One region of the Rhizobium centroccidentale genome, then DNA from elsewhere that is predicted to be linked to it. Evidence: predicted binding sites of a transcription regulator. Region 1 holds the regulator's gene; each other region holds the start of a gene.
The links. The regulator PhoB, encoded in region 1, activates phosphate uptake and scavenging genes when phosphate is short. The targets are predictions, from matches to a motif close to TGTCATNNANCTGTCAT.
Positions count from the first base shown of each region.

Region 2: a site for PhoB is predicted at 1,448-1,464, ahead of PH562_RS08805 (esterase-like activity of phytase family protein). Genes of this name have one in related genera too.
Region 3: a site for PhoB is predicted at 1,712-1,728, ahead of PH562_RS17340 (acetoacetate decarboxylase). Genes of this name have one in related genera too.

Region 1 covers NZ_JAQJCG010000016.1:99,028-102,305, forward strand. Annotated here, with positions in the region: gene PH562_RS20620 (aspartate aminotransferase family protein) at 1-299, opposite strand, end outside; gene PH562_RS20625 (GcrA family cell cycle regulator) at 724-1,251, shown strand; gene phoB (phosphate regulon transcriptional regulator PhoB) at 1,444-2,127, opposite strand; gene phoU (phosphate signaling complex protein PhoU) at 2,159-2,872, opposite strand; gene pstB (phosphate ABC transporter ATP-binding protein PstB) at 2,924-3,278, opposite strand, start outside.
Region 2 covers NZ_JAQJCG010000005.1:72,046-75,323, forward strand. Annotated here, with positions in the region: gene PH562_RS08805 (esterase-like activity of phytase family protein) at 1-1,276, opposite strand, end outside; gene PH562_RS08810 (DUF502 domain-containing protein) at 1,515-2,216, opposite strand; gene glmS (glutamine--fructose-6-phosphate transaminase (isomerizing)) at 2,393-3,278, opposite strand, start outside.
Region 3 covers NZ_JAQJCG010000012.1:108,346-111,623, reverse strand. Annotated here, with positions in the region: gene ppk2 (polyphosphate kinase 2) at 1-695, opposite strand, end outside; gene PH562_RS17345 (3-hydroxybutyrate dehydrogenase) at 793-1,581, opposite strand; gene PH562_RS17340 (acetoacetate decarboxylase) at 1,787-2,533, shown strand; gene PH562_RS17335 (DUF3734 domain-containing protein) at 2,570-3,278, shown strand, end outside.

The DNA of each region.
Region 1 (3,278 bases):
TCCGCGCCCGAATTGGTGAAGAACACCTTGTCGGCGAAGGTCACTTCCGTCAGCCGCTTCGACAGCTTCTCCTGACCGGGCACCTCATAGAGGTTGGACAGGTGCCAGACCTTGTCGGCCTGGGCCTTCAATTCGGCAACGAGGTGCGGATGGGCGTGACCGAGCGAGTTGACCGCGACGCCGGCTGCGAAATCGAGGTAGCGTTCGCCATTTTCGGTGACCAGCCAGACGCCCTCGCCTCGCTCGAACCGTAGCGGAGCGCGCATGTAGGTGTCATAAAGCGGCGTGGTCTCGGCCATGGCCATATCTCCTGATCACAACTCTAAGGACCGATCGCTTCCATTTGATGAAACGGGTCCGAAAAAATCAAAAATGCCGCCTTGCGGCGGCCTGGGCACTATTGATGTTTTGCACCGCGATGTCAACAAAACTGGCGTTTTAGCAGGTGCGAGATAACGCTTGCGGGCAAAAGAGATAGGTTCGGCGGCGCCTATTGCAGAAATGCCACGCCTGGGCAGCAAGTTGGGGAAAACCTCGAAATCGATTCCTCAAGATTCTCGCGACTCTTGTCACGGAGTCAGCCTCACACTAGGTTAAAAAGCAATTGCTAGACTGCATGCGGCGGAACTAGTCACCACAATTTTAGAGCGTTTCGCGCCTCGTTCCCATGCGAGGCAATGGTGAGGGATTCTGCCATCGGAAACGCGACAGCGGAGACAGGGCATGAATTGGACAGACGAACGCGTCGAGAAGCTGAAAAAGCTATGGTCCGAAGGGTTGAGCGCCAGCCAGATCGCTGCGCAGCTCGGTGGCGTGAGCCGTAATGCCGTCATCGGCAAGGTGCACCGCCTGAACCTTCCCGGCCGAGCGAAGGCGGGCGGCACGGCAACCGCAGCGCGCACGCCGAAGCGCAGCGCAGCTGCACCCCGCGCCGCGACCTACGGATCGCGCGTTGCTACCCGCACGGTCGTCGCCCGCCAGCAGGGCGCAACCATGCTGAAGGAAGAGATCGAGATCGATTCCGTCAATGAAATCCAGTATCGGCCGGCATCGAACGTCGTCGTTCCGATCTCCCGCCGCCTCGGCCTGACGGAATTGACTGAGCGCACCTGCAAGTGGCCGGTCGGCGACCCGCTGAAGGACGACTTCCACTTCTGCGGCAATGACAGCCCGGATTCCTCGCCCTACTGCACCTATCATCAGCGCATGGCATACCAGCCGGTGCATGACCGCCGTCGTAACAACGGCTGAAAGTCACAGCAAGACAATGAGAAACGGGCCCTCGAGGCCCGTTTTTCTATTTCCGCCGCTATTTAAAGCACGTCACGATCTTTCAGATTCGCTTCCTATGCTTTAGGTTTTCCGTCTGGCGCATGTCGTTCTCGCAAAACCGCTACGCACTTTTGCGCGACATGCTTTAGTGATACCCGAGCGGCAAGCCGCTCAGGCTTCCATGGAATAGCCCGCGCCGCGAACGGTGCGGATGACATCCTGCATATTGGAGAAATTGAGCGCCTTGCGCAGGCGGCCGACATGGACGTCGACCGTGCGTTCGTCGACGTAGATATCGTGACCCCATACACCGTCGAGCAGCTGCGAACGCGAGAAGACGCGGCCCGGCGAGGACATCAGGAACTCCAGTAGGCGGAATTCCGTCGGCCCCAGTCGCACTTCGCGGCTCTTTCGATGGACGCGATGGGTTTCGCGATCCAGCTCGATATCGCCGCAGCGCAGCACCGTGGAGAGAACCTCCGGGCGGGCACGCCGCAGCATCGCCTTGACACGGGCCATCAGCTCCGGCGTCGAGAACGGCTTGACGACATAATCGTCCGCGCCGGTCGAAAGCCCGCGCACGCGCTCGCTTTCCTCGCCGCGGGCCGTCAGCATGATAATGGGCAGGCGCTCCGTCTCCGGCCGCATACGCAGCCGGCGGCAGAGCTCGATGCCCGATACGCCGGGGAGCATCCAGTCGAGGATCAGGAGATCGGGGATGCGCTCCTGGAGACGCAGCTCGGCCTCATCGCCTCTGAGGATCGTATCGACCTCGAAGCCTTCGGCCTCAAGATTGTAGCGCAGCAGAACGCTAAGCGCTTCCTCGTCTTCTACAACAGCAACTCTCGGAACCATGCGCCTATGGTCTCCTTTCTTCTCTTCCAGATTATTCCGTCACTGCGCCGACGGTATTGGCGGTATCATCCTTCGGGCGCTCGCCTTCCGGCTGCGCGCCCGTCGCCATGTAATAGATCGTCTCGGCGATGTTGGTGGCATGGTCGCCGATGCGCTCGATGTTCTTGGCGCAGAAAAGAAGATGCGTGCAGGTGGTGATGTTGCGCGGATCTTCCATCATGTAGGTCAGCATCTCGCGAAAGAGCGAGGTGTACATGGCGTCGATTTCTTCGTCGCGTTCGCGGATCGACACGGCCTTGTCGGGCGAGCGGGTCGCGTAGACATCCAGAACTTCCTTGAGCTGGCTCAGCGCCAGTTCGGAGAGATGCTCGATGCCGCGGGCGAGACGGCGCGGGACACCGGTGCCCTGCACGGCGATGACGCGCTTTGCGGTGTTCTTGCCGAGATCGCCGACGCGCTCCAGATCGGAGGCGATGCGGATCGAGCCCATGATTTCGCGCAGGTCGGCCGCCATCGGCTGACGGCGGGCGATGGTGACGATCGCCTTGTCGCCGACTTCGCGCTCGGCATGGTCAAGAACAACGTCGTCGGAGATGACCTTCTGGGCCAGGGCAGCGTCGCTGTTGACCAGCGCGCGTACGCTGTCGCTAACCATCTGCTCTGCCAGGCCGCCCATTTCAGCAATGCGGCGCGTCAGGAACTTCAGGTCTTCGTCATAGGCAGAGAGAATGTGAGTGGAGACCATTTTTCTATCCTCAAGGTGAACTGTGTGAAATGAGCCGCGCGCCTGACATCATCAACCAAAACGGCCCATGATGTAATCCTGCGTGCGGAAATCGTCGGGATTGGTGAACATCTTATCGGTGTCGTTCTCCTCGACCAGGTGGCCGAGATGGAACATTGCGGTACGCTGCGAGACGCGGGCTGCCTGCTGCATGGAATGCGTCACGATGACGATGGTGAAATTCTCCCGAAGCTCGTGGATGAGATCCTCGACCTTGGCGGTTGCGATCGGATCGAGCGCCGAGCACGGCTCGTCCATCAGGATGACCTCCGGGCTGACCGCGACGGCGCGGGCGATGCACAGACGCTGCTGCTGACCGCCCGACAGGCTCGTGCCGGCGTCATGGAGCCGATCCTTCACCTCACCC
Region 2 (3,278 bases), on a different contig from region 1:
TGTTGCGGTCGTTCGGTGCCCCATTGTGCAGGCCGAAGCGCGCAAGGTCGGCGCTATCGTTAATGTCGATGAACTGGCTGAGGACAGCCGGCTTGACTGAGGGATCGAGAACACCCTTCGGCGCGACCGCCGTATCGCCATCGAATTTGCTGCCGGCAATATCGGTTGCAGCCGACACGTCGACGGCAACGATGCTGCGATAGAGTGACTTGTCGCCCTTCTGCCCATAGCCATTGTTGCTGTCGCGCGCCAGCATCAGGAAGCTTGTCGGTGAGAGCGCCACGATTTCGCTTTGGGCGGCGACGGCCGTCTTGCCCTTGTCATTGGTGAAGACCGGCAGAGGCACGACATATTCGTGCACCAGTTTCAGATTTGCAGGATCGGCGGCATCATAGACCAGGGCGCGCGTATTCTGCCTGGTCGAGCTGGAATCGCCGCCATCCTGGCGGGTTGCGGACTGGAGCACGACGATCAGGAACTTGCCGTCCGGGGTCAGGGACATGCCCTCGAAGCCTTGATTATTTTGGCGCCCGCTGGTCGGATCCTTCGGATCGGGCGCGGCTTCGCCGGGACCGGGATTGTTCGAGGAAAAATTCACGACGCCCCTGCGCATCGGCTGAAACGCGGCCGGCGGTGCCGTGGCCGAGATCATCAGCCCATCCGCCGAGAAGCGGTAGATATAGGGACCGTATTCATCGCTGATGAACATCGAACCATCCGGCAGCTGGGCAATGGCTTCGTTATCGAGCGAGATCTTGCCGTTCGGTGCTTGCGGCAAAAGCGGCATGCCGCCTTCCGCCTGGCGAACGCCGTTGGCTGGGTCAAGGCCGGTGGTTTCGTTGCCCTTGTTGTCCTTCAACAGCAGCGTATCCGCGAGCTTGGCTTCGAGGCCCTCCTGTTCCTTACCGGCTGGCGGCGTTGCGCCGGGAGCAAGCGGCGTAAGCTTGATATCGATGGTGTTGAGACGCCCGCGGTAATCCGTGGTGCCGGCGACATTATAGCCGCGGTCCGGCAGCAGCCACAGCGAGCCCTTATAGGTGCCGTCGGCGTTGCGAACCCAACTCTTGGCATCGATCGACATGCCCGAACCGGAACCGAAGGTTTCACCGAACTTGTCGCGCGCATTAGCCGGGATACGGCCGATGGCGACGCGGCCCTTATTGACCAGCGTCACACCTTCGACCGTCACGGAATTATCCGCCAGCGCCAGCATCGGCGCCGTGAAAACAAATGTGGCAAGCGCCACCGACAGCAGCGGCAAGCTCTTCGAACGCATATATCTCAAGACAATATCCTCCTGATAAAAACCTTTGTGGAGGCAACGACATCCATCTCCCGCCTGTTTGCGGACCGCGTTGAAGAACCGCAGCTCGGTGCCCGTGCCCCGAACATTCGATGCTGAGATACATGCGATTATCTGCCCCGACTGACGATCTAAGGTGTCAATATGATAGAGGCATGACAGTTCGCGCAAAACGCGAAGCTATTGATCCAACCATTGGAAGATGAGCAATTTAGCTCAAAGATTTCATCGGAACCGGCGGACGCAAGCTCTTCGTTGCCACCAGTTCTTCCTTGAATTCGGGCGACACAAGGCCGCCCGAGATCAGCAGCTTGGCGCCATCCTCCGGGCTCATATCGAGCACGGTGATCTTTTCGCGCGGAACGAAGACAAGGAAGCCAGCTGTCGGCACGGGCGTCGGCGGCAGGAAGACCGCCACCATGTCCTGCCCCATGGCGTTGAATTTCGAGGCGATCTCGCCTTTGGCATCTGTCGATATGAAGACCATGGACCAGAGGCCGGGACTCGGATACTCGATCAGCCCGACCTTCTTGAACGAGGTGCCCTGCTCTTTCAGCACCGTTTCGAAGATCTGCTTGACGCTCTTGTAAATCGTACGCACCAGCGGCACGCGATTGACGATCGACTCGCCGAAGCGGACGATGCTCTGACCGATCAGGTTCTTGGCCAGAAAGCCGACAATCGTGATGAAGATCATCGCGATCACCAGGCCGGTACCGGGTACGGCGAAGTTCAGATAGCTCTCGGGATCGTAGCGGGCGGGAATATAGGGGCGAACCCAGCTATCGGCCCAATGAACGACGGACCAGGTCAGCCAGAGCGTGATAGCGATCGGAGCGCAAATGATCAGGCCGGCCAGGAAGTTGTTTCTGATCCGCGTGGTCACGGACATTTTGATGAGTTTTTCAGTCATTCGCCGCTCGAAAACTCCGTTCCGCCGCCTACCGCTTTCAGGCAAATCCTCCCCACCTCTCAGTATAGGAATCGTGCCAGAAATTAGCGCGGCATACAACCCGCCAGCCGCGTTCGCGAGCCGAACAAACGCCCGGCTCACGACGACGTGACGGCAAATGCGGGACGGAAGTTGCCCTATTCCACGGTGACCGATTTGGCGAGATTGCGCGGCTGATCGACGTCCGTGCCCATGAAGACAGCCGTATGATAGGCAAGCAATTGAATCGGCAGCGAAAATATGATCGGCGCGATGATCTCGTCGACGACTGGCAAGGTGATCGTTGCCATGGTCGGCAATGTCGAGGCTGCCGCGCCAAGCTCATCCGTGATGAAGATGATTCGGCCGCCGCGCGCCGCCACTTCCTGCATGTTGGAAACGGTCTTGTCGAAGAAGCGGTCATGCGGAGCGATGACGATGACGGGCATGTTCTCGTCGATCAGCGCGATCGGCCCATGTTTCAATTCGCCGGCCGCATAGCCTTCGGCGTGGATATAGGAGATTTCCTTCAACTTCAGCGCGCCTTCCATGGCGAGCGGGAAGCTGGTGCCGCGGCCCAGATAGAGCACGTCCTTGAACTTCGAGATCTCGCGCGACAGGCTTTCCATCTGCGGCTGGATGATGTTCAGGACATTCGCCATGATACGCGGCATTTCGACGAGATGGCGCACCATCTCTTCCTCATCCTTGGCACTGACCGTGCCGCGAGCAACGCCTGCTCCGATCGCGAGCGATGCGAGAACTGCAAGCTGACAGGTGAAAGCCTTCGTAGAGGCAACGCCGATCTCGGGACCGGCCAGGATCGGAAATACCGCGTCGGATTCACGCGCGATAGTTGATTCCCTGACGTTGACCACGGCACCGATCTTCAGGCCGTTGTCCCGGCAGTAGCGCAGCGAAGCCAAGGTATCCGCGGTTTCGCCGGATTGGGAAATGAACAGTGCCGCCTGAGAAGGCGCCAGTGGCATTTCGCGGTAACGGAACTCGGAGGCAACATCGATTTCGACCGGCAGCCGCGCATAG
Region 3 (3,278 bases), on a different contig from region 1:
TCCTTGGCCTTGGTGTATTCTTCCCAATGCACGCGGCTCTGCAGATCCATCGGTGAAAGCTTCCACTGCTTCAGCGGGTCCTGAATGCGCATGTTGAAGCGGAATTCCTGCTCCTCGTCGGTGATCGAGAACCAGTATTTCAGAAGAATGATGCCGGAGCGAACCAGCATGCGCTCGAAATCCGGCACGGAGCGGAAGAACTCTTCCAGCTCCTCAGGCGAGCAGAAGCCCATGACGCGTTCGACACCGGCGCGGTTATACCAGCTGCGATCGAACAGCACCATTTCGCCTGCCGTCGGCAGGTGGGCGGCATAGCGTTGGAAATACCACTGGTGCCGCTCGCGTTCGGTCGGAGCGGGGAGTGCGACCACGCGGCAGACGCGCGGGTTGAGGCGCTGGGTGACACGCTTGATGGCGCCGCCCTTGCCGGCGGAATCGCGGCCCTCGAACAGCACGACGACCTTGAGTTTCTTGTATTGCACCCAATCCTGCAGGCGCACGAGCTCATGCTGGAGGCGGAAAAGCTCGCGGAAATAGACCCGCCGGTCAAGCGTCGCCTCGCTCTCGCTGATGAGGCCTTCGGCGACCAGCTCGTCGAGCCGATCCTCTTCGAGCTGCATCTCCAGCTCTTCGTCGAAGCTGTCGACGATCTCATCCTTGATGCGGCTGAGCGGGTCCTGGTTCTCTTCGGTCATTGTGTGCCTCCTGCGCTATTTTCATCTTGTCTCCGCAATCCTGGGGCTGCAGAGAGCCGGCACCCGGCTCAAGCATGTGCCGGCCGTGGCTTCGGTATTATTCGGCAGTCCAGCCGCCGTCGACGGAAAGCGTCGTGCCGGTAATCTGCTTGGCGGCATCGCCGCAGAGAAAGACAGCAATGGCAGCCACTTCGTCGACGGTCACGAATTCCTTCGTCGGCTGGGCGGCCAAAAGCACGTCATGCTTGACCTGCTCTTCGGTCATGTTGCGTGCCTTCATGGTCTCGGGGATCTGCTTCTCGACGAGCGGCGTCCAGACATAGCCGGGCGCGATGGAGTTGACAGTCACGCCATTCTGAGCGGCCTCGAGAGCGATGGTCTTGGTGAGGCCGGTAATGCCGTGCTTGGCCGAGACATAGGCAGACTTGAAAGGCGAGGCGACGAGGGCATGCGCCGAGGACGTATTGATGATGCGGCCCCATTTGCGTGCCTTCATGCCGGGGATGGCGGCCTTGATGGCGTAGAAGGCGGCAAGCAGATTGATGCGGATGATCGCTTCCCACTTGTCGTCGGGAAACTCTTCGATCGGAGCCACGAACTGGATACCGGCATTGTTGACGAGAATATCGAGGCTACCGAAGGCTTCCTCGGCTTCACGCACCATGGATGTCACTTCTTCGCCATTCATCATGTTGGCGGCGGAGTAGCGGCACTTCACGCCGAAATCGGCTTCGATGCCAGCGCGTTCCTTTTCGATCGCATCGGCATCGCCAAGGCCGTTGATCGTCACATTCGCGCCCTCGGCGGCAAAGGCGCGGGCGATCGCAAGCCCGATACCGCTCGTCGAACCGGTGACCAGCGCATTCTTCGAAGTCAACGAACCCATGATGCAACTCCTGCAATGTCTATGACATGGTTGAGTAAATGAAAAAGGCTGAGATGAGCGCACACTGCCAGCCTCGTATGTCGCTTTGATAACAGTGCGGTTTCGCCTCTCGCCGCAACCCTTCGACAGCTGACACTTCACTGTCATGCAACCGTGCAAGTTTTCGCTCCGGTACCGGCGATTTCCTCCAACGACGGAATATACGATGAAGGTCGAAGACATTCTCAAGCATGCCTATGCGATGCCGCTGACCAACCCCTCCTATCCTCCAGGACCCTATCGGTTCTTCGATCGCGAATATATCATCATCACCTACCGGACCTCGCGCGAGGCGCTTGAGGCCGTCGTGCCCGCGCCGCTCGAAATCGACGAGCCGCTGGTGAAATACGAATTCATCCGCATGCCGGATTCCACCGGCTTCGGCGATTATACCGAGACCGGGCAGGTCATCCCGGTTACCTATCGCGGGCAGAAGGGCGGCTATGTTCACTCCATGTATCTCGACGACGATGCGCCGATCACCGGTGGCCGCGAGATCTGGGGCTTTCCGAAGAAGCTCGCCAATCCGAAGATCGTCAACGAGGGCGAGGTCATCGTCGGCACGCTGCATTACGGTAGTGTCCTCTGTGCTACGGGGACGATGGGCTACAAGCACAAGCCGGTCGACCAGGGACCGCTTTTGTCCGCTCTCTCGGAGCCGAATTTCCTGATCAAGATCGTGCCGCATGTCGACGCCACCCCGCGCATCTGCGAGCTGGTGCGTTACTATCTGACCGATATCACCATCAAGGAAGCCTGGACTTCGCCTGCCGCCCTCGATCTCAGGCCGCATGTCATGGCCGATGTCGCGCGGCTGCCTGTGCTGGAAGTGGTTTCCGCGGTTCATTTCACCGCCGATCTGACGCTCGGCCTCGGCGAAGTCGTTCACGACTATCTCGCCGAGCGCAGATAGCCGCATCCTATTTTCATTTCATGCTGGAGACGGACCGTGCTTGAACGAAACACCAAGGCCGCAGCCCCGACCATTTCGGAAATTGCCGCTCAATATGATCGCGTCGCCCTGGTATTCCAGGGCGGCGGCGCGCTCGGCGCCTATCAGGCCGGCGTCTACGAGGCGCTTGCCGAAGCGGGATGCGAGCCGACCTGGCTTTCGGGCGTCTCGATCGGCGCGGTCAATGCCGCGATCATCGCCGGCAACGAGCCGGGCCGGCGCCTTCAGCGTCTGGAGCAATTCTGGCAGATCATCTCCGGCCGCAAGATCTGGGCCTATACGCCCGAAGGCGATTTCTTCCGCGATATCCGCAACCGCACCAGCTCGTGGATGACGATGACCATGGGCCAGCCCGGCTTCTTCAAGCCGCGCTTTCCCAATCCCTGGCTGGAGCTGCCGGGTGCGGAAGGTGCCACCAGCTTCTATGACTCGGCAGAGCTCAAGAAGACGCTGGAAATGCTGATCGATTTCGACGTGCTGAACGATGGCAAGAAGCGCTTCAGCGTCGGTGCGGTGAATGTCCGCACCGGCAACTTCGTCTATTTCGACACCGACAATATCCGTATCGGTCCCGAGCACATCATGGCGAGCGGCGCCCTGCCGCCGGCACTCCCGTCCATCCGTATCGAGGGCGAATATTACTGGGACGGCGGCATCGTCTCCAACACGCCGCTGCAATATCTGCTCGATCAGGAAGAGGATCGCA